Regions from separate parts of the Sphingobacterium sp. UBA7249 genome, predicted to be linked through region 1. Evidence: riboswitches for the same ligand, from Rfam matches in the RefSeq annotation. Region 1 holds a riboswitch; each other region holds the start of a gene.
What was found. A riboswitch is a leader RNA that binds a small molecule or an ion and turns the genes downstream of it on or off. The one in region 1 is predicted to bind S-adenosylmethionine.
Positions count from the first base shown of each region.

Region 1 (10,346 bases):
TGGACCGAGTTGGGCCATTGCCCATAAACTACTGTTTTGGACGAGATTGCATGAAGGCGAACGGGCTTATAAATTATTTCGGCAACTCATGACTCCACGTGTTGATACACATATCAATTATGGCGCCGGTGGTGGTGTTTACGCCAATTTGCTAACTGCAGGCCCCCCATTTCAGATCGATGGTAATTTTGGCGGAGCAGCGGGTATCGCCGAGATGCTGGTGCAGTCCCATCAGGACACGGTGTATCTTCTACCGGCGGTTCCTCAGGCCTGGAAAAAAGAAGGTCAGGTGAGGGGGATGCGCATCAAGGGAAATCACACGCTAGATATGGAATGGAAAGATGGTAAGATACTGAACTATCAGATTTATTCACCCAAATCACAACAACTTAACGTATGTATAGATCATAACTGGATCGCCTATCGTACAAAAGAAAAATAACAAAACATAGCGTCCTCAACCGAATTGGATCATGCAATTTTTTGCATGATAGGGGATGCTTTGTGTCAAAAATTTCAAGATAAAAGCACCTTATAAACAAAAAAAGTAAATATGAAAACAGAAAAGACAAGACAATGGCCTTTGATCAAGGGCCTGTCCTTCGGTCCTGAGGCCAGTATAATGGCACTCTGTCTTTCGATAGCTGTACCCTACACGGGCTCAGCAGCATCACTAAGGACGACAGATCGTCGTTTTGATCCAACAGAAAAGGCGACTATTGCAGTCAGGGGCATTGCCATCCGTCAACAGCATACGCTAAAGGGGATAGTGTTGGACAATACGGGCCGGCCTATTCCGGGCGTGACTGTGCGGGTCAAAAATACAACGCAGGAAACACAAACGGATCAGCAGGGACAATTCGAACTCAAGCTGGGAGACGGGACTGTCGTACTGACGTTCTCTTCGCTGGGATTCGAAACCAGGGAAATGTCCGTTGCTGCCAATGCGGGAACCGTGAATGTGCAGCTGAATGACGCTTCGTCGAGTTTGGAAGAGGTCGTTGTGGTCGGTTACGGTACGCAAAAGAAAGTAAACCTTACAGGTGCTGTGGCTACAGTGAGTGGCAAAGATATGATCAAACGGCCCGTTGTCAATACGGCTTCCATGCTGCAGGGGGCAATCCCGGGCGTACAAATCAATCAGGGCTCGGGAGAACCGGGCAATGAAGGCGTATCCATCCGTATTCGGGGCAAGGGCACCTTTAGCGGTGCCGGATCGGATCCCCTGGTGCTCATTGATGGTGTGCAGGGCAAATTCTCCGACGTCAATCCCAATGATATCGAAAATGTCAGTGTACTAAAAGATGCAGCCTCCGCAGCAATCTACGGTTCGCGTGCAGCAAATGGTGTTATTCTGATCACGACAAAACAAGGGAAATCGGGAAAGACAACCGTTCAGTATGACGGCAATGTGGGTATCTATAAGCCTACGAAAATGTTTGATCTGATCACCAATTCGGCGCAGTATATGGAATTATACAACGAAGCGCGTAAGAATTCCAATCTCAACGATGGCCTATATCCCGCCGATGTGATCGCGGCCTATCGCAATAGCAACGATCTTGTAAAATATCCAAATACGGACTGGCTGGGGCTTATTTTTCAAACTAAACCGACTTATACCCATAATCTCGGTATCCAGGGCGGAAATGAGAAGACAACCTTTAATGTTGGTTTGGGCTACGTCAATCAGGACGGAATGATCAAAGGTTTTAACTACGACCGGTATTCCGCCCGCCTCAATCTGACGACCAAAATCTCGGAGGGTATTAAATTCGGAACAAATATCTTGCTCAAAACAGGACATACCGAATCTATTCCGGGTGGATCCAAAGACCTGTTCCTGTCGGCAATGTCGCAGGCACCAACCTATGGCCCATTTTTGCCGGATGGTAGCGGGCGTTATACTTACAAAGCTTACGACTGGGAGTACAACAATAAAAACCCAATGGCTGTATTGGATCGGAAATTTACGTACAATACCGATGACTATGCTGCCAATCTCCAGGCCTGGATGGAGGTACAGCTGTTTAAAGGTCTTTCCTGGTACACCAAAGGTGCCTATAATTTCAATATGGACAAGTACAAGGATTATAAATCAACGTTGGATGAGTATTACTACCATACGGGTACGCTGGGAACGACATTGGATCTTGGAAAGGGACTTACGGATCAGGATCAGCAAACGATATACACCAATTTATTTACTTACCTGAACTATGATCGCGCGTTTGGCGCGCATCACCTCAAGGCTCAGGCCGGATATAGCATTGAAAAAAGCAAGTATACCTACCTGCAGGGCTTCCGACAGAATTTTGTCGACGATACACTAACAGAATTAAATGCCGGTGGATCGGATATTCAACGGGCAAACGGAACAGCTAACCAATGGGCGCTGATCTCGTATTTTGGCCGATTGAACTATGATTATCAAGGGAAATACCTTTTGGAAGCCAATATGCGTTACGACGGTAGTTCGAAGTTTTACGGTAAAAACCGTTGGGCAGCGTTTCCTTCTTTCTCTGCAGGCTGGCGTGTATCTGAAGAATCGTTTGTCAAGGAATTCGCTTCCGGTTGGCTGGATAATTTGAAGATCCGTGGATCCTGGGGTCAACTCGGAAATCAGAATACCGGTAACTATCCGTATCAGCCGGTATTGGGACTTACCGGAAATTATTCTTTTGACAATAGTACGCTAAATTCCGGTGTTGCTCAACAGGCATTAAACAACCCGATTATTAAATGGGAAACAACAACGATGACTGATGTGGGATTGGACTTAAGCCTGTTTAAAAATTTAGATATCACCTTTGACTGGTATAAAAAGAGAACGACCGATATTCTAAGGCAGTCACAGATTACTGCAATCGTTGGTTTGGGTGCTCCTTACGTAAATGATGGCATTGTCGATAATAAAGGTGTTGAATTGGGGGTTACTTATCGGAATCAGATTACTATTGGGGCATTGGAAGGTTTTAGCTATCAGCTAGGTGCAAACCTCGATCGCTTCAAAAACAAGCTGGTGAAATTTGGCGAGCCGGAAATCGGAGGCTATACGATCAAGAAAAATGGCTATGCGATGGACAGCTTTTATACCTACGAAGTCATCGGTATATTTCAATCGGATGCTGAAGTAGCGGGTTCGCCAAAGCAGTTTAATGATAATACACTGCCAGGAGACCTCAAGTATCGGGATGTCAATGGGGACGGAAAAATAGATGCGAACGACAGAACAATTATTGCCGGTGTGGATCCAAAGCTGAACTATAGTTTTAATCTAAGTGCAAGTTTTAAGGGCTTTGACTTTTCGGCCCTATTACAAGGGGTATATGGTGTCAAATCCTATGTTTCGGGCTGGGGTGTAACCCCATTTGTACAGGGAAGCCCACCGACAAAAGATTGGTTAGACCGTTGGACACCTGAAAATCCTTCGACAACTATGCCGCGTATTTATTGGGGCTGGAGTGCTCCGGAGAAATTCAGCCGTGCTTCCAGCTATTTTATACAGGATGCTTCATATTTCAGACTGAAAAATCTTGTGTTAGGATATACTTTACCTGATGGGCTATTGAAAAAATATAAAATAGACCGCCTACGGGTTTACTTTTCGGGTGATAACCTCTTTACTGCGACCAAATTTAAGGGCCTGGATCCTGAGCGCTATGGAAATGGTGATCTGGTACAGTATCCGCAAAACAAGATTTATTCATTTGGTGTACAAGTTAACTTTTAATTGCTATGAAAAAGAAATTTATAACAGCGTTGATGCTATCCGGTTTATTTTTGGGTTCTTGTAACAGTGCCCTGGACCTCAATCCTTTGGATCAGATTGCTTCGGACAACTATTTTAGCAAAAAATCTGATTTTGATAATGCATTGGCCGGTGTATATGCCTCGTTGCAGAGCGAGACTTTCTCCTATGGGATGCCTTTTCGGGACTGTCTGACCGACAATGGCTACAATCAGTTCAACTCAGGTAGCGTCAATGAAATCGTAGGCGGGAATTTAAATCCGACCACAGGGGGCTACGAAACTGCTATCTATAACGATGCTTATGTGGGAATAGGACGTGCCAATCGCCTGATCGAGAAGCTTCAGGGTTATAACGGCTCCGATATGAACGATGCGGAGAAAAAGAACATGGAAGCCGAGGCCCGCTTTATCCGTGCTTTTGTTTATTTCCAATTGTACAGTATCTATGGTGAGGTACCGCTTGTGCTGACTCCGCTAAGTCTGGAGAATCAGCGTCAGCCAAAGGAAAGTGCGGAGAATATTCTAAAACAGATTCGAGCTGATCTGGATTTTGGGATCGCCAACTTAGCGGCTAAACCTTATTTCAATAATGGGGGACATGCTGCCACCAGTTCGGCAAAAGCCTTGAAAGCAAGAGTCTTATTGTTTGCGGCTTATGGTGATAAAGGGGTGCCGGATTTAGCAATTTTGAAAGAGGTAAAGGACTTATGTGCCGATGTCATGAAAGAGTATACCGTAAGTACGGCTTTTGAAAATGTCTTTCGCGATGCGACACAAAAGAACAATACCGAGATTATCTTTTCAGTCAATTTCCTGGCACCTAATAATACAGCGCCCTGGGACATGTACCTAGGCGATTGGATAGCAGCTTCACCTTTGCAAAACCTGGTGGATACCTATGAATGCAAAGATGGCCTGCCTTATGGTGAATCTCCGCTGACGGACCGGACCAATCCGTTTAAAGATAGGGATCCGCGGTTGAGCAAAACAATTTTTGTGGATCATCCTGACTTTGGCGGCGGTAAGATCCATACACCGTCCAATCCCCGGCCTACGGGGTATGGCGTATTGAAATTTCTGGATCCGGCCAACTTACCTTTTGGCTTTTCAACATTGAGCCAACAGGATGCGGTTGTATTACGGTTTGGGGAGGTGTTATTGATGTATGCCGAAGCACAAAATGAAATCGCCGGGCCAGATCAATCGGTTTACGATGCCATGAATACCCTGAGGAGTCGCGTCCAGATGCCGGGGGTTCCAGCCGGTTATACCAAGGAAAAAATGCGCGACCGTATCCGCCACGAAAGAAGGGTAGAACTTGCTTTCGAAGGACTACGGCATTACGACCTGATCCGTTGGCATATCGCTGGCGAGGTACTCAATAATGTCAAAGACAGTAAAGTGCCCTATCATTTTGAAGACAAATTTTACCGCTGGCCATTACCACAAACAGAAATTGAGAAGAGCGCAGGTGTGTTAATTCAGAATCCAAACTATAAATAATAAGATTATCGCCTTCTTTAGATCGGCAATTTCCTAAACCAACAACAACAGCGCGCACGAAGTTCTTTCGATGCGCGCTATTTTTTGTGGTGATAACGATTACTGTAAAGGAATCAAGACGTTCTGTTCCAAACGTACAGGGACCTGCTTTACCGAGGTAAAACCATCTTCCTTGGAAATGATGTTGGAAAGATCCAGTCCTCTTTTGGAGAACGTACTGATCAAAGCAGTCCGAAAGGTTGCCTTGGCTGAACCCCAGCCTTGTCCTAAGATGGTGTCGTTGTTGAGCTGTATTAGTTCGTCCGTAGAATAATAATTGAATTTTTCCAGTAAATGTTGGTAAAGATTTGTTGTTGTAGCCATACAATTTAAAAATTTAAAGGATTAAACCATAAACTGTATCCAGATCTTGTTGGGAAAATAAGCGTTGTGTAACGTTTATTTTGGTCGAAACCCGTATTAATTTACCACCGCGGTGTCTACACTCGGTTGGTATTGCATCATGCAATTCTGAATACTCTACAAATATAGTAGATTATTTTTTAGAATAAAAAATATTTTTGTTTTTATCGATAAATGAGCATAACAAGAAGACTAGGGGAGATCAAAAGTAGAGGCTGCCTGTTGCCTGTGATTTAATTCGCTGTTGTCTGTGATTTGGTTATGAAGCGGATAGCCGGACAGGGAATTTATCATGTTACTGTAATCTCATTGAAAATACTTTAAAAAACAGCGAGAAGACAATACTTTTGCGCCATGAATAGAATTGCGGAAATTAACGAATACATTGCTGCCGAACGCGAGGTATTATTGCAACACCCCTTGTATCGTAAAATCAAAACGATCAAGAATCTACGTTCTTTTACAGAAGGGCATGTGTACGCTGTATGGGATTTTATGTCTTTACTAAAAGCTCTACAGATTAAACTGACCTGTACGACTTTGCCTTGGTTTGCGAGCGAGCATCCATCGACACGTTACCTGATCAACGAGATTGTATTGGCTGAGGAATCGGACGAATACATTGATGGTCGTCGGTTGAGCCATTTTGAAATGTATCTGGACGCAATGAGTGAAATGGGAGCAGATCTGCACCTGATCAATAAGTTTATCGCCCACGCCAAGAAATCCAAAAGTATTTTCGATGCCATTGCTTTAACAACCTTGGACAAACGGGTTAAAGATTTTCTGAATTTTACTTTTGAACTGATCGAAGAGGGAGAGGTACATAAGATTGCCGCAGCTTTTACATTTGGTCGTGAGGATCTGATCCCGGGCATGTTTACTTCGATTTTACAGGAATTGAAAGCCAATTTCCCCGAATCAGGTCTGGATAATTTTATCTACTATTTCCAGCGTCATATTGATCTCGATGGTGATGAACATGGTCCTTTAGCCATGCAAATGATTACCGATTTGGCCAAAGAGGATGACGAGAAATGGGAAGAAATGAAAATAGTGAGTAAAGAGGCGCTTCAAAAGCGCATTGAACTCTGGAATGCAATAGAAGATTCCCTGTAAGGAATCTTCTACTTTTTTAAGTTGCTTTTAGCCTCTAAAAGAAGCTTCATGTCGTTTTAAGGACTGTTTCCTCAAAAACGAGTCATTGGAATAGGATTCCATACTAACAAAATTCCTCCTACAAATTTATTTTTTTAAGATAGTTCTGTGGATCTGGCGTCTGCTTACAGAAACAATCTGCGATCTTGTTTTTTAGCCGATTGGAAGATGATGGATTTCTATGTGATAAACGTAACGATAAAAGAAGTTAACTCCTGTTTTTGGCAGATTTCGTTCTTTTATTAGAAATTGATTGAAAAATGTCTTTTTTCCATAACATATTGGCGTTTGTGAAGAAATGCATATTCCAATTAGTATCTAAGTTTGCAACGCAAAAAATAACATAAGCACATTGAACTTTTTTCCGTCGTATTGGGCAAAAGCAATTGGCACCATTTCAGTGCTTGCATGCTCGGTTTTAGAAACACAGGCCCAGGACTCGCTACGCATCTCACTCGCTGATCTGATCGGTAAGTCGCTGCAAAACAGTAAGTACATTGAACTATCGCATTTGCAGTTAGAGGAAAAGGAGATAGCCCTACAGCAGCAACGGATGGAATTGTTGCCTAAAATTGCTGTCCGTGCTTCTGCAAGTTATGCGAGCAACATGCCGGTCTACGATCGGGGCTTATTCGCCAAACCATCACAGCATGATGTGATCCATTATTTATATGACACAGGACTTGATTTTTACCTGAATCTCTACAATGGCCATCGGGATCTGATGAAGATTGAATCGAAAAAGCTGGAACTTGAACTGGCGAACATTGACTGGAAGAGTGCCGCCGCGGCGATTAAGCTGGAAATCTCCAACTTATTTTTGGATTTGAATTTAGCTTATCGCAACAGGGCTCTGATCGAAGAGGATATCAACGATCAGCGGACGCAACTGAAAGAGATCGAACATCGTTACACCGCAGGGGTTGTATTGCATAGCGATGTATTGCGTATTTCACTTGAATTGTCCAAGCGCGAACTGCTTTTGGTTCAGATCGCAAATGATATCAAGGCAATTAACCAAAAATTGCAGCTTATTACAGGTATACGACAAGAAATTGTTCCAATGTGTACTGCAACGGCCAGCCACCCATTAGACTATGCGGAGCTTGTTGCTGTTGCGAAACAGCAGGCTTTTGTACTATTAAAATCGGAACAAGAAGTTGCGTTAAAAAAACTTGGCATCAAACAGGCAAAGTCGAATTATCTGCCTGAGTTGGGGCTGACCAATACGTTTACTTTTGCGAATCCACAGGTGTTTTTATACCCTTACAATAGTAGTTGGTACAATTTAAATATTGTAGGGTTAAAATTAAATATCCCGATCTCGGCGCTCTATCTCAATAAAAATATTGTTCGGGGAGCTCAGGTTGCTTTGAAACGGGAGGAGGTCAAACATCATCATGAAGAAGAAAGTGTAGAAAATGAACTGTTACAGGCTTATTTGGATTATAACCTTGCGCTGGAACAACAGGAGGTTTGTCAAAAAAATCTGGCCCTTGCTAAAGAGAATGCCCGTATTATAAAAAATAGGTATTTTAAATCTTCCGCACTTGTTACAGACCTATTGGATGCAGATATGCAATGTCTTAAGAACAACTTTGATCTGGAATCCGCTCGGATCGCAATACAGAAACACTATTATTTTATTGAATTTTTGAAGGGTACTATCTAATGAAACCTAAATCAGGCTGGTCTATGACCGATGTACAATTGACCCGAATCACCAATTGGTTTGCTGGGATTGCTTTGTTGGCACTTTTACTATGGGGCGGAAAGATATTCTGGCTTCGCATACGCTATACGTATACAAATGATGCCCAAGTGACCCAATATATTAATCCCATCATCTCCCGCGTGGGCGGTTATATTGTTTCGGTCCATTATAAAGATCATCAGTCGGTCAGGCGTGGGGACACCCTGTTGCTGATTGATAACCGGGAATACAAATATGAAGCGGCTCAGGCTTCCGCTTCGATAAACAAGGAAAATGCGGAGATCAGTGTGCTGGGTAGTCAAAAAGAAATCTTGCAGGCCGAGCATGAATCGTTGGAAAAATCCATCGCTGCTGCCGAAGCTCGGGTGACCAAACAGCAATTGGAATACGATCGCTATAAATTTCTATTCGATGAAAAATCGGCCACAGCGCAGCAGCTGGAAGATATTAAAGCAACATTGGAGGTATACAAAAGTGAGCTTGCCTCGCTAAACTACAAACTGGAAGCCTCACGGGATCGTGTGAATGATGTTGATGTAAAAAAAGGGGTCATCAATGCAGAGAAAGTGCGGTTATCAGCCGCGGCAAATCGAAAGCACCTTGATGTAGGCTATACGGTCATCCGTGCACCCTATGATGGTCGGGTAGGAAAGCGTACTATTGAAAAGGGGCAGATGGTAAATCCTGGAGAGGTACTGGGATTTATTGTAAATGGGGAGACACCAATTTGGGTAACTGCCAATTTCAAGGAAACACAGCTACGCTATCTCCATCTTGGTGGCCGGATACAAGTTGTTGCCGACGCCTACCCGGATGAAACATTTTATGGAAAAATAATTTCTATTTCCCCAGCAACGGGATCTTCTTTTTCCCTACTCCCACCTGACAATGCAACAGGAAATTTTGTGAAGATCGTACAGCGCGTACCCGTCCGCATTGAGCTGGACGAAGGCAAAGGGGCGACAAAGTTACGCTCAGGAATGAACGTCAATGTTTCAGCCATAAAGAATCAATAACCGTGAAAGGAATTTTCAAAAACTGGGTGCCCGAATGGCTAATTAAGCTGATTTTATTCAGTGGATTGATGCCGAGTATGGTCTTGTTTTTTCTGCCCGGAGCCAATGTCAATGTCACTGCGGGGTTCTATGGTGCGCAACCCAGTGATGTGCAATTCCTCATTATTTTATTCTATGCAGGATTTGTAGGGTTTTATGTGCTTGAACGCCGCTTCTTTCAATATTTTCCGGTCAAACAGTACTATATTATTTTTAACCTGCTTCAATTGCTCAACTGCTACTTGATGTACCATATTAGGGAGATTGATTGGATATATGGTTTACGTTTTTTTCAGGGCATGCTCTTCGCATCGGCTGTCAACCTCTCCATCTCCATGATATTTTCCAGACTGAAAACGGAACGTGCAAAGGAGGGAAGCTATGCGATCTTTTTTGGCATGCTCCTTTGTAGTTCGCCTTTCAATACCTTTGTGACGGCTGAATTTATTGATTCATTCAACTTTGATGAACTTTATTTCTATGCCGCCCTCTCCTTTGTTCCCGGGCTCCTGCTGATCCTGATTACCATGAAGTCCGTCCGCCATAATAGGCCTTATCCGTTATTTTCCCTAGACTGGGCCAGTTTTATCCTCTACAGTTTTGTCGTTGTAAGTTTTGGCTATCTGATGGTGTACGGGCAGGAGCGTTATTGGTTTTCGGACAGCTCCTTGTTGAACATATTGGTCGGTGGAATTTTATTGCTGGGCCTGTTTATTCTTAGGCAGAAAGCGACCAAACGTGTTTATATTGAGCTATCCATT
Region 1 covers NZ_DKST01000028.1:169,380-179,725, forward strand. The annotation lists gene B4A24_RS20165 (glycoside hydrolase family 95 protein) at 1-442, shown strand, start outside; gene B4A24_RS20170 (SusC/RagA family TonB-linked outer membrane protein) at 554-3,733, shown strand; gene B4A24_RS20175 (RagB/SusD family nutrient uptake outer membrane protein) at 3,739-5,256, shown strand; gene B4A24_RS20180 (5-oxoprolinase) at 5,356-5,619, opposite strand; SAM-I-IV-variant riboswitch at 5,686-5,779, opposite strand; gene B4A24_RS20185 (DUF3050 domain-containing protein) at 6,013-6,777, shown strand; gene B4A24_RS20190 (TolC family protein) at 7,169-8,488, shown strand; gene B4A24_RS20195 (HlyD family secretion protein) at 8,488-9,546, shown strand; gene B4A24_RS20200 (hypothetical protein) at 9,549-10,346, shown strand, end outside.

Region 2 (10,346 bases), on a different contig from region 1:
TGTATATCCTTGAAAAAGGCATCTCATCTAAAAATAAGGCGACAAGTTCTAATTAAAGAACCTGTCGCTAGCTCATATTACCAAACCATGTTTGAAGGATCAAACATTAAGCTTTATATTTTTTTACAATCACGGTAGCGTTATGCCCACCGAATCCAAATGTATTACTCAACGCTGCATTAACGATACGTTTTTGCGCTTTATTGAATGTAAAATTCAATTTATTATCAATTTCCGGATCGTCTGTGAAGTGATTAATTGTCGGTGGGACAATATCATTTTGCACAGCCAAGATAGAAGCAATAGTCTCTATCGCCCCTGCAGCACCCAAAAGGTGTCCCGTCATTGATTTAGTTGAACTGATATTCAATTGATATGCGTGTTCACCAAACAGGTCAACAATAGCTTTCGTTTCACTGATATCGCCGACCGGTGTCGATGTTCCATGGACATTGATGTAATCAATATCCGAGAAATCCATACCTGCATCATTGACAGCCATTGTCATTGCCAATTTAGCGCCCAACCCTTCCGGATGCGAAGCTGTGATATGATGCGCATCAGCACTCATTCCACCACCGGCAATCTCTGCATAGATTTTTGCACCACGTGCTAAGGCATGTTCTAAGCTTTCTAAGATCAAGGCACCTGAACCTTCTCCCGAAACAAAACCGTCTCTGTCTTTATCAAAAGGGCGAGAAGCTGTTTTGGGATCATCATTTCTTGTAGACAAGGCATGCATAGCATTGAATCCACCGATTCCAGCTTCGTTGACTGTCGCTTCTGATCCACCGGTAACAATAACATCTGCTTTTCCCATACGAATATAGTTGAAAGCATCAATCATTGCATTGGTAGCAGAGGCACAGGCCGACACTGCCGAAAAGTTAGGACCACGAAGGCCATGACGCATTGAAATATGTCCTGGAGCAATATCAACGAGCATCTTAGGAATAAAGAAAGGATTGAAACGTGGTGTTCCATCCCCTTTTGCAAAGTTGGCAACTTCTTCTGTAAAAGTTGTCAACCCACCAATTCCTGAGCCCCAAATCACTCCGATACGATTTGTATCTAATTTTTCAAAATCTAAGCCAGCATCTTTAATTGCCTCATCAGTAGACGCAATTGCATACTGTACAAAAGGATCGACTTTACGAGCTTCCTTACGATCCATAAAATCATGTGGATCAAACCCCTTTACCTCACACGCAAACTGAGTTTTGAATTTTGACGCATCAAAATGCGTAATAGGAGCAGCTCCGCTTACACCATTTATTAATCCCTCCCAGTAAGCTGAGACGGTATTACCAATTGGTGTAAGGGCGCCTAATCCTGTTACTACTACTCTTTTAAGCTCCATTTATTACGATTAGCCTAATTAAATTAGTTAGTTAACGTTTTTTTCTAAATAAGCGATTGCTTGACCAACAGTACCAATAGTTTCTGCTTGATCATCAGGAATAGCAACGTTGAATTCTTTTTCAAACTCCATGATCAACTCAACAGTGTCAAGTGAATCAGCACCTAAATCATTAGTGAATGAAGCTTCTGGTGTTACTTCGTTTTCGTCTACACCTAATTTTTCAACGATAATTGCTTTTACTCTTGAAGCGATATCTGACATGATTTTATAGTTTAATTGTTTAATAAATCTGTGCAAAGAAAAATAAATTTCATCAAAATTCAAACCTAAATCGATATTAAGATGAAAGTCACCATGTTAGGCGACCGAACTTATTCGCGTCTTATACTAGCTAACCCACTCTATATTAACTTAGTTCAAGTATAACAAAAATTATTTTGTATTCCAAACGCTCAGCTAATTAACTCAAATTTTACACAAAAAGTATATTCCCACCTTAAAATTATTAGTACCTTCGTTAGTATAAGAACATATATTTTAGAAAAAAAGTGGTCAATAAGTTAGTAGCAAGGTTAGATATGGACATGGATGAAGAGTTAGATTTCACCCTACTCGCCATCACCTGCCCACTGAAAGATTACCGTCTCTGCCATTTTATCAACAAAGTGACAAATTTGGATTTTTCCAGAGGCAAAGAGAGCAAATATGATCACGATGGCCGTCCAAAAAATAAATCAGAAGAAGAGCTTGAATATCATATCATCTTTGATGCTAAGAAAAAAATAAGCTACCACTTCACCGCTTTTCATTACCTTAGTCCTGATTCGGATACAGAATATTTTCTCATTAATAACAAAAGTATTGAGGGAACCTTTTTAATTCCAGAAAATCCCCATTTTGATTTCTTCGTCATCATTAAAAATTACATCTGTGAAGACGATGTCGAATATATAATCAAAAGGATCAGCAAATTACCAGAGGTGGTCATCGCAAAAGAAATATCTCCAAAAATATTGAAATCTAAAGAAAATCTCATATTTTAGCAGACTGTAGGTTAGTGTAGCAAATACACCTAACTTAAAATCTAAATTAAGTCGATTTAGTTTTTACAAAAGACAACAATACAGCTTGCTGTTTGTTGTCATAATTGAAGAACATTAAAAATACAAAATAAACAGATGGAAAAAGTTCAAAAAAGGACTAAAATTGTCGCAACATTAGGCCCTGCTTCGGCAGACAAACAAGTTTTGACCAACATGATTGCCAAAGGGGTTGATGTGTGCCGGTTGAATTTCTCTCATGGCAGCCAGGCAGATCACCTTAAGGTAATCGAAACCATAAATGCAATAAATAATGAAACCGGATTCAATGTTGCCATCTTAGCCGACTTACAAGGTCCAAAGATTCGGATCGGAAAAATGAAAGAAGGCGGTGCTGTTCTCGTCAATGGTTCAAAAGTTGAAATCACCACACATGAACTCATTGGAGATGAAAACAGAATCTACATTACATACGAAAACTTTCCAAACGATGTTGAAGCCAACGAAATCATATTACTTGATGACGGAAAACTTCAACTTCGTGTTTTAGAGACCAACCATAAAGACACTGTTACCTGTGAAGTGGTGCATGGCGGTGTTCTTACTTCACGTAAAGGCGTAAACTTACCAAACACAAAAGTATCCATTCCTTCCCTGACTGAAGAAGATTTAGATAACTTAAACTTTGCATTGGACCACGGAGCTGACTGGATTGCAATGTCATTCGTTCGTTCGGCAGAAGATATTGCACAATGTAAAGAAATCATTGCTGCAAAAGGAAGCCATGCACGTGTAATCGCGAAAGTAGAAAAACCTGAAGCAATCGAAAACATCGATGCTATCATCGAAGCTACCGATGCTGTTATGGTTGCTCGTGGTGACTTGGGTGTTGAACTTCCAATGGAAGAGGTACCGGGGCTTCAAAAGATCATTGTACAAAAATGTAGAGACCTTTCAAAACCTGTCATTATCGCTACACAAATGCTGGAAAGCATGATTACTACACCGCGCCCTACACGTGCGGAAGTAAACGATGTTGCCAATTCAGTATTGGATGGTGCAGATGCAGTGATGTTAAGTGGAGAGACTTCTGTAGGTGAATTCCCAGAGATCGTGATCGAAACAATGAGTAAGATTATTATCCACGTGGAACAAACTTCTTATCCTTATTATAATGAGAAAGTTAGTGAAATTCACGACGGAACGCTTATTCCAGACGCTATTTGTGCTTCTTCAGTTTATCTTGCTCAAAAAACTAATGCTTCGGCCATCGCTGTATTAACCTCTTCCGGAGCAACGGCATTTGAAATTACAAGTTATAGACCAAATGTAGATATTTTGGTGTTTACAGGCACGCAGACACTTCTGAAACAGTTGAGTTTGCTTTGGGGCGTAAAAACATTTATTTACGACAAATTCGAAAGTACAGATGGCTCTATCCATGATGTCAATAGATTTATCGTAAAAAACAACTACGTTACACCAGGATCAATTATCATTAACACTGCCTCTACACCGTTAATTGAAAAAGGCAAAACAAATACAATCCGCGTTTCTCAGCTATAAGAAATAGGATCATAAAAAAGAAAGGCATTCTCTTAACGCGAATGCCTTTCTTTTTTATTTTTTGGGATAGAGCGAATCTATCTTAAATTTGAAATCTTTCACTTTTAAACTATCTTCCAATAGCTTAAACCTTAATGAGTCACGCTGTGATTTTTTTCTCTTGGGTATTTTCTCTGTCCCCGGCATAGGCGCTAGACTATCCAGCTTTTTGAATTTCTGAACGGGCATATTATACTTTGCTGAGGCCGTATCTAATCCCAGAACGGGCATCTTGGAGTGTTTATCCTGTAATAAAGGACGATACTCTTTTTGCTTAATTTGACCAATGGCAATTCCCACTGTAAAAGATAATGCCAATGATAATACATAAGTTTTCATAACATAATCTATTTTAACTCCTAATTTACAATAACATAACCAAGATTTAAAGCAATTGCTGTTAAACATTGTTAAAACAGCTTCAAAACAAGTTAGCATCTTTATATTTGTAACAATTCAAGTAAACAACGATATTGGTTAAGAGAATAGCCCTGCAATTCAGTGTTTATGGGCTGATGATGCCCTTGAGAATATTCATTTGCAAAACATAACTTAAATGAAGAAAAATAGTATTGTATTAATCATTGGACTGATGTCTTTGGCGCTGATTGGGGTATTGGCCATGCAATTCTATTTTCTGCGGGATTCCTATCGTCAAAAATCCCAGCTTTTTGATGAATCAGTCAATGCTGCACTTACAGCTGTTGCGGGGAAGCTCGAGCGTCGTGAGGTCGTAGATTTCGCCAAGGTACAACAAGAACGTAATATCGAAAAGTCCAAACGCGAGCAAGCTAAACAACAGCAATTGACAGAGCAGCTCCAGCTTCAAACCCAAATTGAAAATCTTAGGGCCAAGCTGGATCAAATCTATCAAAAGTACAAACTTGAAGAAGATAGATTAAAGGCAACCTATCCAAACATTATTAACATTGAAAATTGGTTCTACGAGACTTACGTCAAAAGAACCCAATATCAGGATCTCGTTGAAATCAATATTGTTAAAACGCCAACAAACGGGCTATATTATCAAGAGGATGTTATTGTTTCAGCGACAAAAACAATTCCTCGTATCGAAGCTAAAGACGACAGCACGCGATTTTTGATCGTACATATCGATGATTTTAAGCGGTTACTTGGCAAGAGTATCGTAGCACTTCCACCAAGATCCAATCCTAAGCTCTCCAAACGAATTTTTGAACTAGAAACCAAATTAAACAAGCTTTCCAAAAAAAATGCAGGCTATGGTTTCAATGTTTATGACTCCGTCGCGATGCTTGGCGGCAAAAAAGCCGACTACATCGAAGATGTCGCCATCGGAATGGAACTCGCCAAAAGACCTCTAAAGGACCGGTTAAACGTTATTATCGTTCAAGAACTCCTGAAGGAAGAATTGGCTCAACGTGATATCAAAGTACCGTTTAATATTGAAATATGGAGCACAAGCAATATTTTGCTAAATAATATTCTCAACGAAGCGGAATTAAACACCCCCAAAAACACCACAAAATATTCCACAGCGCTATTTAAAGGCGATATTGGTGCTGCTCCGGGAAAGTTAACCATATACTTTCCAAATAAAAAAGCAATCATAGCGGACAACATGGGCTATTTGTTACTCCCTATGCTGGCGCTACTGTTCCTTTTGGTCGGATGTTTTGCCTATACACTTATTATTATCTTCAGACAAAAGAAGGTGTCTGAAATGAAAACCGATTTCATCAACAACATGACACATGAGTTTAAAACCCCAGTGGCTACGATCATGATTGCCAGTGAATCGCTCAAGGACCCTGATATCAATGCGGACCACAATCGTGTGCAGAAACTGGCCAATATCATCTACGATGAGAATGTTCGCCTTGGAAATCATATCGAACGTGTATTAGATCTAGCAAAATTGGAGAAAGAAACCCTAAAACTTGACCGTGACGATGTACATATCAATGACCTCGTTTCAGCAGTGACAGACAGTATGCAATTACGCATGCAGAATATCGGCGGGCAATTCAGTGTTGACCTTGCAGCAACAAAAGATATCGTTGTGGGGGATGAACTGCATTTTTCAAATGTGTTTTACAACCTATTGGATAATGCGATCAAGTATAGTAAAGGAGATCTACATGTGAATATTAATTCCAAAAATGTTGGCGATAATATTGTTATCACCATTGCTGACAACGGAATCGGAATGAGCCGGGATCACCTACAAAAGATATTCGATCAATTTTATCGCATTCCTACCGGAAATGTCCACAATGTTAAAGGCTTTGGCCTGGGCCTCAGTTATGTCCAGGATATATTGAGAAGACTTAATGGAAGGATCACTGTAAAAAGTGAAAAAGATAAGGGCACAACCTTCGAAGTAATTTTGCCCGTAAAAAAATAACACGTTCCTTTTTTGTATATTCAAGGAACATTAGTGAAAATTAATAGATTCATTATGCAAAAGATATTATTAGCAGAAGATGATCCCAATTTGGGGGATCTTTTAAAGGATTATCTCGAATTAAAGGGAAAATTTGACGTTACACTCTGTACAGATGGTGAAGAAGCCGTTTCCCAGTTCAAAAAAAATGATTATGACTTATGCATTTTTGATGTCATGATGCCTAAAAAAGACGGTTTTACCGTAGGCCGTGAAATCAGAAAAACAAATAGCACAGTACCGATTATCTTTGCCACTGCAAAGGGCATGATGGAAGACAAGACTGAAGCATTTGAATTAGGTGGGGATGATTATATTACTAAACCATTCCGTGTTGAGGAACTACTTCTTCGGATTAATGCCCTGCTAAAACGCAGTGTTAGAGACAAAGAAGATGAAGTTGTCGCCGACAAATTTGAAATTGGAGATTACTTTTTTGACTATACAAGCCAACAAATTTCCTATAAGGGTCAGATGCAAAAACTATCAACCAAAGAGGCCGAGTTACTTCGCCTACTATGTTTAAAAAAGAATGATGTATTGACCCGTGAAGAGGCTTTATTGAAAATATGGCATGATGACAACTATTTCACCGGCAGGAGTATGGACGTATTTCTCAGCAAACTTCGGAAATATCTAAAGGAAGATAGCAAGGTCGAAATCGTCAACGTCCATGGAAAAGGTTACAAACTCTTGGTGAGCTAAAGGCAATGGGGTGGAATACTAATTCTCGATTTCACCCTCCTTTCCAATGAAAAGAAAGAAATAAAACATTTCTATTCTTAGTAGAATATAAAAAATAAATGCACTTTTATATAAAATTTGCATATCAAAAAAAAATGTGCTAACTTAGCGTCGCTTATAGAGAAAGGCAGAGGGAATAGACCCGATGAAGCCTTAGCAACCTGTCCCTTGACAAGGTGCTAAATTCTACCCTACATGATATGGGAATGATAAGCCGAAGTCACCGAATTCTAGTGTGTCCTTCTCTCTAGCAAGAAATATAGTTGAAAAAGAAATATTAAAAACATTATTATGTTATTGACTAACAATTTAGGTTACCCTCGTGTGGGCGCGTTCCGCGAATTGAAAAAAGCCAATGAGGCCTATTGGGCTAAAAAATCTTCTGTTGAGGAATTATTGGACACAGCAAAAAAGATTCGTGAAGGCAATTGGAAAACACAAAAAGATGCTGGAATAGATTTGATCCCTTCCAATGACTTCTCTTTTTACGATCAAGTATTGGATTTAACCCTTACTGTTGGTGCTATTCCTGCTCGTTATCATTCTTTATTGAATAAAGTTGACAACAACTACAGCTTAGACTTATATTTTGCTATGGCCCGCGGTTTCCAGCAAGAAGGAATTGACGTGACTGCAATGGAAATGACCAAGTGGTTGGATACCAATTACCACTATATGGTTCCCGAATTCACAAAGGACCAAGAATTCAAATTGACTTCCGAGAAATTCTTGAATGAATACAACGAAGCGAAATCATTGGGTATTGAGACAAAACCAGTTTTACTTGGCCCGATCACTTACCTTTTGATCGGTAAAGAAAAAGAAGCTGGTTTCGACCGTATCGACCTATTGGACAAATTGGTTCCGGTATATGAGCAGATCCTGTCTAAATTGGCAGAAGCTGGTGCACAATATGTTCAGATCGACGAACCTTTCTTGGCCTTGGATCTGGATGCAAAAGTAAAAGCATTATACCAACCTACTTTTGAGAAATTAGCTGCTGCTGCAAAAAATATCAAATTAATCGCTACTACCTACTTCGAAGCTTTAAAAGACAACGAAGATATTGCGGTTAACTTACCGATCCATGCTTTGCATTTGGATTTAGTACGTGGTGAAAACCAATTGGATACAGTTTTAGCTAAAGTTCCTGCTTCATTGACATTATCTTTAGGTATTGTTGAGGGCCGTAACATCTGGAAAAATGATTACGAAAAATCATTGGTTAAAATCAAACAAGCGGTTGATGCATTAGGAAAAGACCGTGTTTGGCTTGCTCCTTCCTCATCTTTATTGCATGTTCCTTTTGATTTGGACAATGAGCACAATGAGCAATCATTACCTGCAGAAGTAAAAAACTGGTTAGCGTTCGCAAAACAAAAATTAGCAGAGGTAAAAGATCTAGCGATCTTAGCTGAAGGTGAAGTTGATGCCGAAACAGCAAAACGTTTTGAAGCAAACAAAGCTGCCGCCGAAAGCCGTCGTACTTCTCCATTGATCCACAAACCAGAAGTTAAAACACGTACAAGCAATATTACTGATGACGATGCTAAGCGTACATCGGTATTTGCTGACCGTAAAGCAGCACAACAAGCGAAGTTCAACTTGCCAGCATTCCCTACAACAACGATCGGTTCGTTCCCACAAACTAAAGATGTGCGTAAATGGAGAGCTGATTTGAAAAAAGGAGCGATCACACAAGAAGAATACGATAAAGCAATTGCTGAAGAAACTGAAAACACAATCCGTCTTCAAGAACAATTGGATATCGACGTATTGGTTCACGGTGAATTCGAACGTAATGATATGGTTGAATATTTTGGCGAGCAATTGGCAGGATATGCATTCACTCAAAACGGTTGGGTACAATCCTACGGTTCCCGTTGTGTGAAACCTCCAATTATCTACGGAGATGTATACCGTCCACAAGATATGACTGTACGCTGGTCTTCTTACGCACAATCCTTGACAAACCGCCCGGTTAAAGGGATGTTGACTGGTCCTGTAACAATCTTACAATGGTCTTTCGTACGTAACGATCAACCACGTTCGACAACAACTTACCAAATCGCATTGGCAATCCTGGATGAAGTACAAGCTTTGGAAAAAGCAGGAATCAAAATCATCCAGATTGATGAACCAGCAATCCGTGAAGGCTTACCATTACGCAAAGCTGATCAAAAAGATTACTTGAACTGGGCAGTTCGTGCTTTCCGTGTATCTTCATCCAATGTAGAGGATGACACACAGATCCACACACACATGTGTTACTCTGAGTTCAACAATGTGATCGAAGATATCGCAGCAATGGATGCAGACGTAATCACCATTGAGACTTCACGTTCTCAGATGAAATTATTAAATGCATTCGCCGGTGATTTCAAATACCCGAACGATATCGGTCCGGGTGTATATGATATTCACTCCCCACGTGTACCAAATAAAGATGAGATGGTAGACCTATTGCGCAAAGCAAAAGCAGTAGTTCCTGCGGAGCAGCTTTGGGTTAACCCAGACTGTGGCTTGAAGACACGCGCTTGGCCTGAAACTAAAGCCGCTTTAGAATCAATGGTTGATGCTGCAAAAATCTTAAGAGCAGAATAATTCTTACACTATATTGATAAAAGCCCAAGATGAAATTTCATCTTGGGCTTATTTTTTGACCTTTTAACCGAAATAAGTATATTATCATTAATTACTTCGCTTTTTACTTGTCTTACTCATTTCCTTTTTTCCCTTGATCCGATCTTCGATTGATTTTAAGGTTGAGGATAATTCGCTGCTCATATTATCCAACTTTGCCATTTTGAGAATTTTTAAAGCCTTTTTATACTTCTTTAATTTCTCAAGCAACAGTACTTTCTTAATCCAGATTACTGTCAGGGCTATCCCGGGCAATGTCAATGCATATTTTATCGTCTTCTTTGCCGCCTCATAATCACCCATGTCAATCAAGGTCTGTATAAAATAAGGGTAAACTTCCAAGGCATTCACATTGTGAGTTAAAGCTTCCTGAAAATATTTCCTTGCCTGCTCATAATCCAATAGTTGTTCCGAATAAACCCGGCCCATTAAGCACAATGCCATGGTATTGGATTCGTCGTATGACAAGGCATAAGACAGGGATTCTAACGTATCCTCCAGATAATATGGATAATTATCCAGGGCC
Region 2 covers NZ_DKST01000012.1:146,616-156,961, reverse strand. The annotation lists gene rnc (ribonuclease III) at 1-22, opposite strand, end outside; gene fabF (beta-ketoacyl-ACP synthase II) at 107-1,360, opposite strand; gene B4A24_RS08480 (acyl carrier protein) at 1,388-1,624, opposite strand; gene B4A24_RS08475 (IPExxxVDY family protein) at 1,912-2,406, shown strand; gene pyk (pyruvate kinase) at 2,542-3,969, shown strand; gene B4A24_RS08465 (hypothetical protein) at 4,024-4,347, opposite strand; gene B4A24_RS08460 (sensor histidine kinase) at 4,565-6,394, shown strand; gene B4A24_RS08455 (response regulator transcription factor) at 6,449-7,138, shown strand; SAM riboswitch class I at 7,290-7,393, shown strand; gene metE (5-methyltetrahydropteroyltriglutamate--homocysteine S-methyltransferase) at 7,469-9,781, shown strand; gene B4A24_RS08445 (tetratricopeptide repeat protein) at 9,869-10,346, opposite strand, start outside.
Region 2: linked by a shared signal. The riboswitch ahead of metE (5-methyltetrahydropteroyltriglutamate--homocysteine S-methyltransferase) and the one ahead of B4A24_RS20180 (5-oxoprolinase) in region 1 are both predicted to bind S-adenosylmethionine.

Region 3 (10,346 bases), on a different contig from region 1:
ATCGGAACGAAAAACTGAGGCAGGGAACTTTTGAAATGCAGCTCTTCTAATGCGATTTCAAATAATTGCTTATCAGCAATCTCTTTCTGAATTTGCAATTTGTCTTCTAGGGAGACCTGTGTCAGGGGATGATTGATGAAGGTCTCAATAGTCTGGTAGGATAGCTTGCGTCTCTTTAACTGTGATATTTCCAAATGCACTTCCATCCACAGGTCCAATAGCCCATAAATAGGGGATTGGGTCAAGGGATATCCAGTTGTGATATTGGGGTTAACGTCAGGAAGACTTTGCAACAAAGGAACCAATAGGTTCTCATCCGCTAATAAAATCGCTGACGTTTGATCTGTCGTATTCTGCCTTTCCAGAATGTCGTAAAGTAATTTTGTCTGGCTTATTTTTCCTGTACTCGCATACAGGTTGACCGTTGATGTCCTATTGCCGATAATGTTAGGGCTATCGCCAAGCGCGTTTACAAGCCCAGTCTGAAAAATATTGCGGCGAATAAACAGCCCCGCTTCTTGCATATTGTCCTCCAGGTAATAGGCATCTGCATCGAAGTAAAACAGCGCCCGTTCTTCTTCCTGCCACTGACGGAATAATTTAGCCTCGGCTCTATTTAAAGCATTGAAACCTACGAATAGAATTTGTTGAAAGGATGAAGTAAAATTTGGATAGGTAGCCCCGCCTTCAACCAGATCACGATAAATCGTTGGATAATTAGTTTGGCCCGCGGCTTTAAGCGTTTCCTTAAATCTCGTGTATAATATCGGAAGTCTCTTCCATAACTGTAAAAAGCGCTCCTGGACCCCGCTATGGCCAGCGATGGAAAAGGATTGCCAAAACTGGCGGATAAATCCTTGCTGTTCTTGTGTGAGATGCTGGAAAGCTATATCAATTTTGGTGTTATCATAAAGTTCCATGTAGATCTGATCGATGGGAACCAGATCATAATCCAATTGTCCGAAGTCACTTAATATAATCTCGGCAACAGGGTAAAACTCTTCTAACGTTTCAGGTTCCTTACCCTCTACAGCCAAAAGTTCATTATGAAGTTTAAAGAGTTGAAAAAATTGTCCGAGAGTGCTGGCTTCTGCATCGCTGGTTGATAGTTTAAAGAATTCCTGTATGGTGAAAAATTGGGGTGACCAGATTGCCTGTCCATAGACATCGGCAAGATGTTTTTTGAGGTATGTAATCGGGCGTTTATTGTTAAACACGATGGCAATCTCACTCAAATCGTTACCAAAACGTTGTTGAATATCTGCTGCTACTAATTTTAAAAAAGCTGTCTGCATCGTGATTCTTTATTTTACTTCAATTAATTGATTTGACTTGGCATAATAGAGATAGGCCCTAACATTATTATAGCCTAGGTTCTCTAAGTTTTTTTTGTAATTGTCGACCTGATATTTATGTCCGATGTAATCGGTTTGTGTAAATTTGAAATCCAGTACAATTGTCTCTTCTTGAGAGGTAAATACCTTATCGGGACGGATGGTTTCCCCTTTAGCAGTAATGATACTGGCTTCATTCCAGATTTTATATTTACCGGTAAGCCACTGATTGATGATAGGATGATTCCAGATCTGATTGATTTCCTGCATCAGGAAAGGCTCCTCTTCTTTTGTGAGTATGCCTTCGTGAATCAGCTGACGTACTAACCTGGCAATATCTTTTTCGTTAGCGATCTGAGACATGATTTCATGAGCCAAGATTCCATATTGTGCGGCTTTTTCCAGCATCATAATATCGTTGATCGTGCGTGTGCTGGCCTTCTCCAAAGCCATCTCCAGCTCCTTAGAAATCGGGTAATGGCTAAGTGAAATGATATTGTCCGTTTGGATTTGCTGATCTTTTCGTTCGATGGTCTGATCGACTTGTATGTGGGTGTTTTCAAGTATAAATGGGGAAGTAGGAGCATCTAAGACCTGATAGAGTATATCGCTTATATATTCATTCTTGATATCATGGCCTGTTATTTCGCCGGTTTTTTTGTCGACTGACTCTTTAAATGAAGGAGCGGTGATATAGAGATGTTCGATAGCACGTGTTGTTGCCACATAGAATGTATTCAATGCATCCATGTAATTGAACAGCATTTCTTCAAAATATTGTTTGAAGAATACTGATTTTCCAACTGTCGTTGTATATTTTATGGGAATTTTTCCCAATTGGGCAAATGGGGTATCGTAAGTGTCGATCCAGAAATCACCATTGATCATGCCATCTAGATCCCATGAACAGAAGGGGAGCATGACAACATCATAAGCAAGACCTTTTGATTTATGAATTGTCGTTACCTCAATCGCATTGATTTCGCCGTTGGAGGGCAATACAGCCCGATTGCCATCTTCTTCCCAAAATTCCAGGAACTGAATTATTCCACGTTCACCGTTGGTCGAAAAAGCCGAAATCATATCTTTGAAAGCCAGCAGGTAAGGCAGATGGATGTTGTGTTCTGTCGTGAAGCCATAGATCTCGATGAGTTTTTCGATCAAATGAACTAATGGCTGTTTCTGCCAGGCCTCCCAGGAGTCGATCAAGGCTTGGGGAAGAGAATCTTTCAGCGCATGAATGTCGTTCGAAGCAAATTTTAACCAAGCATTTTGACTAACTATATTTTTCTGTATGGTCTGATAGAGATAGACCATTTTTGCCTTATGGATGTTATGTTTATCCGAATTGTATACAAGTGCTTTTAATGTTTCTATTAGCAAGAGTACGGCATCGTTGCTCGCTAGTGATAGCGCATCTCCAGAGATAACCTCAAAACTAAGATTTTGCTCTTTTTTGAAATCCATTAGTTTTTGGATGACTAATTTAGCCTGCGCATTACTACGCACAAGGATACCTATTTGTTTGGCATGATATCGGCCTGTACGAAACCATTCGCCTATCTTTCCGCATAGCCTTAAGAGAGATTCCTCAATGACCTGATTTCTTCTATAGCGTCCATCTGAAACTGGGATGTACGAAATCTCAATCGAGCCTAATTTATTGGGATTATCCTTTTTATGTGCAGGGACCTCCTGCTGACTGTTCTCATAAGCTTTTATAAGCATCGTATTATTGCCGGAAGCAGCCCACCAACGTTTTCCATCTTCATCTAAGTTTTCATCTACCTTTTCATTGAGAACCTCTTGCAAATGTTGGGGAATACTGTTAAAAAGGTAGTTGTTTAGCTGGATGATATTTGGGAGACTTCGATAATTAGTGTCAAGGCTTCCATTTTCGATAAAGGTCGTTTTAGCCGTTTCATCCAGATGGAATGCATGGCCAATTTGTTGTTCAACTTGTTGGAGCAATATGCGCCAATCTCCGTTCCGCCAACGGTATATGCTTTGCTTGACATCCCCGACAATCAGATGTTCACTTAGTGTTCCTTCGGCATCTGCCAGCGCATTGATCAGTAGTGGGCTATAGTTTTTCCATTGAATCCGCGAAGTGTCCTGAAATTCGTCGAATAAAAAATAATTGAAGCGATTGCCTATTTTTTCCCAGATGAATGTCGGATCACTATTCTCATCAATGCCGAGCTTATTTAGTAAGATCTGGGAATCGGAGATTAACTGAGCACCGTTTTCCTTACGCCATTGGGTAAGCAAGTCGCTCATTTCTTTGAGCAAGCGTAAGTAATAGAGATTGTTTTGTACAGCCTGATAAGCGATATAGGCTGGTAGATTCTCCTGTAGCGTCTGAAAAGATAGAAGGATGGGCGTTAGTGCCGAAAGAAGATCATAGCGTATATTTTTATTGCTGTCGGTAAATGCGTCTTCATTGTCTATTAATTGTACATATTTGTCAAGTATTTTGGCTATATCGGAAGAACTTAACTTGTCCGTCTTTTTGCTGGTTTTGCTGGCGGAAATAATCTTGTTGCGGGATTTTCCTTTGAGCTCATGTTCGGCAATGTTGAATTTCTTGAATGCTTCACTAAAAGTTTCGATGGTCAGGGAAAGTGCTTCCGTAAAGGCATTTATTTTTTGCTCGATCTCCTGATTCAGAAGATTAAATACCTCTTTGGGATTGGCTGAATTAATATAACTGTCAAATTCCTGGAAATTTTCAGAGAAAATAAGGTTGGCGAGGCCCATCAATTGTTGTCGATAGTTCCAGTTTTCATTTTTGGCTATTTTTTTCTCAGCATAGGCGATGATCCAGTCAAGCAGATCAGGGCGTTCGTCCAGTAGCTGATTGAGCATGACGGTCAAATCATTTTTTACTTTATTGACATTCATTTCAATCTTGTAAGCCGCATCCAAATTGAGTTCATAAGTGAATGCTCGGATGACTTTTTGAGAAAAACCATCAATTGTACTGATGGTAAAATGGCTATAATCGTGTAAGATCCGACGGTATACACGATGTGATTTTTCTTGAATCAGATAAGGCGTCCAATCGAGCTGTTGTAGCAGCAATAATTTTCTAAAATCTTCGATTTTTGGACTGGGATCCCCAATAGCTAGACCGTGGAGTACTGATAGTATGCGCTCTTTCATTTCGGCGGTAGCCTTGTTGGTAAATGTTACGGCCAGTATCTCCTTGTAGCTATTTTCATTGGACAGCAGTAAGGTTAGATAGTGCAGTGTTAGGCTAAATGTTTTCCCGGAACCGGCCGAAGCTTTAAGTATTTTTAATGGCGCAACAGATTTCATGGAATGAAGGTAGAAAGTAAAATGTGAATTGGCAAATGCTTTGGAGAAAAGCAATTTGTTATGTGTATCCGGCTGGAGTATCATTACTTGACTTGAACTTGCTTAATTTGAACAATAAGATTGTCAGTTGATGACGTATTTGCAATTTTTAATTTTGTAATACCTTTTTGGAAAGATAGCTTACTATTTGCGAATTGGCTCTAAAGTAGGGTGGTCGGTATATGGGTATTTCTGAGGAAGAAACTTAGTGCTTTGGTATTCTGAAATTTAGCTGTTTTTGTTTTCGTTTTTCCTTTTTTTATGTTTATCTTTGCATCCCCTCTAGTATGAAGCTCGGGGGATATGTTGAATACATAAAATAAAATTAAGAAATGGCAACTAAAATCAGATTGCAAAGACATGGTAAAAAAGGACGTCCTTTTTACCACGTAGTCGTAGCGGATTCTCGCGCTCCACGTGATGGTAAATTCATCGAACGTATTGGTTCTTACAACCCAAACACAAATCCTGCAACTATCGTTTTGGATTTTGAAAAAGCTTTGGATTGGATGAATAAAGGTGCTCAACCTACTGACACAGCTCGCGCTATCCTTTCTTACAAAGGTGTTCTTTACAAAAAACACTTACAAGGTGGTGTGAAAAAAGGTGCTTTTGACGAAACTGCTGCTGAAGCTAAATTCACTGCTTGGACTGAAGCTCAAGAAGCTAGAATCTCTGGTAAAAAAGATGGTTTAGCTCAATCTCAAGCTGATGCTAAAAAAGCTGCTTTAGCTGCTGAAGCGAAGAAAAAAGAAGAAAAAGCTGCTGCTGTAGCTGCTAAAAATGCTCCCGTAGCAGAAGAACCTGCTGCTGAAGAGACTGAGGCTCCTGCATCAGAAGAAACTGAAGGTTAATTCTTTCATAAAGTATTCGAGAAAGCCGACTCAATCTTGAGCCGGCTTTTTTAATAAAATATTTTATGTGTTAAAATGTGATGCGGATTGGTCTACTTTGAAATCGGAAGCAGGTCATACCATCATCTCTTCATACAAAAAGTTGAACATTAAATAGATGCTGAATATTAAGCGGAAGCTGATAAGAAAAGTATCTCAATACTAATATCTCAATACTACCAAATGACTATCGATCAAAGTTTTTATATAGGCTATATCAGCAAAACGAGAGGTCTTAAAGGCGAAATGCAGCTGTTTTTCGAATTTGAAGACTACGAAAGCCTGGATATGGATGTCGTTTTTTTGGAGGTCAACAAAAAACTTGTGCCTTATTTTATCGATGCTATAAAACTACAGAAAAATAGTACGGCCTATGTGACATTTGAAGATGTCGATCACATCGACAAGGCACAGGCACTTGTCCGCAAGAAAGTTTATCTTCCTAATGATAAAATGCCAGAACGGGATCCAGATGATTTTAGATATACAGATTTAATCGGCTTTTTGGTGGTTGATGAAAATCATGGTGAATTAGGGGAAATTACTGATGTACAAGAATTTCCACAGCAATTCGTGGCTACAGTTGATATGGGCGGCAAAGAGTTGATGTTTCCATTATCGGATGATTTAATCTTAGGAATAGATGGTGAAGAAGAGGTTATTGAAGTCGCATTACCCGAAGGGCTAGTCGATCTTTATAAAGAATAGGAAAAGTCGTCTTAGATACTAAATCCCTTTATATAAATCGGGATGATAAATAGTGCTTCCTGATCCGTACAAATATTCAATTCCCTTCTCTCCCTTCAGGATAAAGCGTATTTTGTCCTCGCAATAGACGATATCCTACTGTATGGTAAATACAGATTTAATGGAATTAAACTTGAGCTTATAGATGATCAAAAAGGGAAACTCGACTTGGATATTATTGTTCATAATGATTATACGATAGGTGGCGTTGAGTCACCGATTACCTATGGCCAAATGGAATTATATTAAAGTAGCGGGAAGATGTTCCGGCCTCCTGGAAAGAGTTGTTTTACAATGAAAAAGACGCATTGGTAGCCCAAAATATTTACTGGATGGCTTTAAATATGGGCAAAAGGAGAAGTATAGTGTGACCGGACTGTTATTAATTACATTTTATTTGAAGAATTTGCGTAACTCATTATTGGATTTGGGATAATTTGGCTTGGCAATCTGGAATAAAGACAGCTATTGCTATAATTTATAGATTTTCGAAAAATATTTTTGTTGTTTGGTTTTTTAAAACGATATTAGCAACGCTTATAGAGAAAGGCCGAGGGACTAGACCCAATGAAGCCTTAGCAACCTGTATTGTTCAAGGTGCTAAATTCTACCCTGCTCCATGTGGGAAAGATAAGTTACATGCCGATAGACATATCCTCGATTTGTGCGTTTCGATGTAAGCCAACCCAAACTTAAAACAGTTTTTTAATGAAGATTACCGACCATATCCAGAACGCTAAAGGAAAAACATTGTTTTCTTTTGAGCTATTGCCTCCTGCAAAGGGACAAGGCATCCAAAGTATTTTTAAAACAATGGATGAACTGATGGAATTTAAGCCACCGTTTATAGATGTAACCTATCATCGTGAAGATTACATCTATAAAGAACATGCTAGCGGACTGTTAGAGCGTGTATCCTACCGCAAGCGACCAGGAACAGTGGCGATATGCGCTGCTATCATGAATAAATATAAAGTGGATGCGGTTCCTCATCTGATATGTGGTGGCTTTACAAAAGAGGAAACTGAAAATGCTTTGATTGACTTAAACTTCCTCGGTATCGATAATGTATTGGTCTTACGGGGCGATGCGCGCAAAGGAGATGCCGACTTTATTCCAACTGATGGTGGGCATGCGTTTGCAACAGATTTATTGGAACAGGTTGCTGATATGAATAAGGGGAAGTATCTTCACGAAGATATTATTACATCTGAAAAAACCGACTTTTGTATCGGCGTTGCCGGATATCCTGAGAAGCATTTTGAATCTCCTAATTTCAATACCGACTTCAAATACCTGAAGCAGAAAGTCGATATGGGTGCTGAATTTATTGTTACTCAGATGTTTTTTAACGTCGAAAAATATAAGGAATTTGTGACCAAATGTCGTGACAGTGGAATCCATGTCCCTATTATCCCAGGTCTCAAGCCATTGACGACAAAAAAACAGTTGGTCACATTGCCAAGAATTTTCCACTTGGATATTCCGGAGGAATTAAGTGACGCTGTAGCAGCATGTAAAACCAATGCTGATGTGCGGCAAGTAGGTGAAGAATGGCTTGTTCAACAATGTAAGGAGCTGATCAAATTTGGAGCACCGGTACTACATTTTTATACCATGAGTAATCCTGGGCCAACGAAAAAAATCGTTGAAAAATTAGCCTAACAATATAAATAGAGCGAGGGAAGAGTCCCTCGCTTTTTTTTGAACCTATAATAGGAATACGTCTATACCTATGTGAAAGAATTCCTATTCATCCAATTGTTACCTGTCGTGTATATGCGGTCGTAGGATGATATCACTTCCCTTTTAAAAATCTGTATTTTTCTTTTCATTATAGAAGCAACTTCTTTAGAAAAATATTTTTAGTTCAATCATGATGTTAAATAGTGTTAATTAACATATTTAAATCGAGATAACTGTTTAATTTAAAGTGCTAAAGATAGACCAATTGGCCTTATGACGTACAATAAATTAAATACCCTATTTGGTTTGGCCTGTGGGCTCGTTGCTACCCTTGTTTACACCACAACTGTAGAAAAGACCGTAAGCTGGTGGGACTGTGGTGAATTTATAGCCTGCGCCTACAAACTTGAGGTTGCCCATCAGCCTGGCGCCCCCCTATTTCTACTTATCCAGAATATTTTCGCTAACATGGCTCTCGGAAATACAGGTCAGATAGCTTATTGGATGAATATTGGTTCGGCAGTCTGTAGCGGTCTGACTGTGACGTTTTTGTTTTGGACAATAACTGCTATAGCCAAGAAGATTTTAAAGAAGCCACAGCAACCTACTTTTTCTTACTACTTACAGCTGTTCGCAGCAGGTGCGGTGGGGGCAATGGCTTTCAGTTTCAGTGATACGTTCTGGTATTCTGCTGTAGAGTCCGAAGTGTATGCCATGTCCTCGCTTTGTACGGCAGTGGTTTTCTGGGCAATTTTTAAGTGGGAAGCACGTGCAGATCAGGGAGGGAGTGACCGTTGGCTGATTTTTATTGCATTCGTCATGGGGCTTTCGATCGGTGTCCACCTATTGAATCTTCTAGCGATTCCGGCCATCGGCATGGTGGTCTATTTTAAAAGGACTTCGCAGATCAATCTAAAAGGTATTCTAACGGCATTTCTATTGGGCTTGTTGGTCTTGGCAGCGATTCTTTGGGGGGTTATCCAGTGGTTGGTGGGTTTTGCTTCCAAAATAGATCTGTTGTTTGTGAATGCGCTCGGATTGGGATTTGGTTCGGGAATTCTCTTTTTATGCGTGCTCGTCGGTGCTGCCCTCGTATATGGTCTCTTTTATTCACATAGAAACCGAAAGTATACGTTAAATACGGCCTTATTGATGTTTTGTTTTATTCTGTTTGGTTATAGCTCTTATACCATGGTATTGATTCGGGGAAAAGCAAATCCATCCTTAAATAATAATTCACCTGATAATGTATTTTCTTTTCTGGGCTATTTAGGACGGGAGCAATATACACGGGAGCCTTTGGTGAAAGGGCCTTATTACGATTCCAAAGCTGTGGATATAGAAAGTAAAACCAGTTATCGGAAAGATGAATCCAATTATACTGCGTTTACACAGGTTGATAAGTATGAGTTTGATCGTGAAACATTTTTCCCACGTATTTATAGTCAGGATGCAAATCATCAAGCCTACTATAGAAGTTATCTCAAGTTGAAAGAGGGTGAAAGACCACAGTTCTCCGATAATTTTAAGTTTTTCTTTCATTTTCAATTGGGCGATATGTATGCGCGTTACTTCCTGTGGAATTTTGTCGGTAGACAGAACGATAAGCAAGGTTATGGAACATATAGCGAGGGGAACTGGATTTCCGGAGTGAAAACCTTGGATAACTGGCGTCTTGGGGGGCAAGATAAGCTTCCGGATTCCCAAAAAAATGATCCTAGTCGAAATACGTACTTTTTCTTGCCTTTATTATTGGGGATAGCAGGGGCGGTTTGGTTATACAAGAAAAGTAAGCCATACACCTTAGTATTGACGTTGTTATTTGTTTTCACGGGTGTAGCGATTGTCGTGTATCTCAACCAAACACCATTACAACCTCGTGAACGTGATTATGCGTATGCTGGATCGTTTTATGCTTTTGCCATCTGGATTGGGCTAGGTGCAATTGCATTGGTACGTTTTTTTAAACGTTTTTTTCATTCCCGTTATGCCTTGGCTACAGGATTATCTTTCGCACTGTTGGGGGGACCGATTATTCTGGCGCATCAAAACTGGGATGATCATAATCGTTCGGAGAAATCCCTGACGCGGGATGTCGCTCGTAATTATCTTGAAACCTGTGCCCCCAATGCCATTTTGTTTACCTACGGCGATCATGATACATTCCCACTATGGTATTTGCAGGAGGTAGAAGGTGTCCGTCCGGATGTGCGGATTGTTGTATTGAGCTACTTAACCGGAGACTGGTATATGCAGCAGGCAAAGAAACCAACTTATCAGGCAGCAGGATTACCGATTGGTATCCCTACCGAAAAAACAAAAAAGG
Region 3 covers NZ_DKST01000001.1:526,259-536,604, reverse strand. The annotation lists gene B4A24_RS01830 (PD-(D/E)XK nuclease family protein) at 1-1,295, opposite strand, end outside; gene B4A24_RS01825 (UvrD-helicase domain-containing protein) at 1,305-4,739, opposite strand; gene B4A24_RS01820 (30S ribosomal protein S16) at 5,027-5,548, shown strand; gene rimM (ribosome maturation factor RimM) at 5,771-6,295, shown strand; SAM riboswitch class I at 6,869-6,971, shown strand; gene B4A24_RS01810 (methylenetetrahydrofolate reductase) at 7,043-7,999, shown strand; gene B4A24_RS01805 (protein O-mannosyl-transferase family) at 8,294-10,346, shown strand, end outside.
Region 3: linked by a shared signal. The riboswitch ahead of B4A24_RS01810 (methylenetetrahydrofolate reductase) and the one ahead of B4A24_RS20180 (5-oxoprolinase) in region 1 are both predicted to bind S-adenosylmethionine.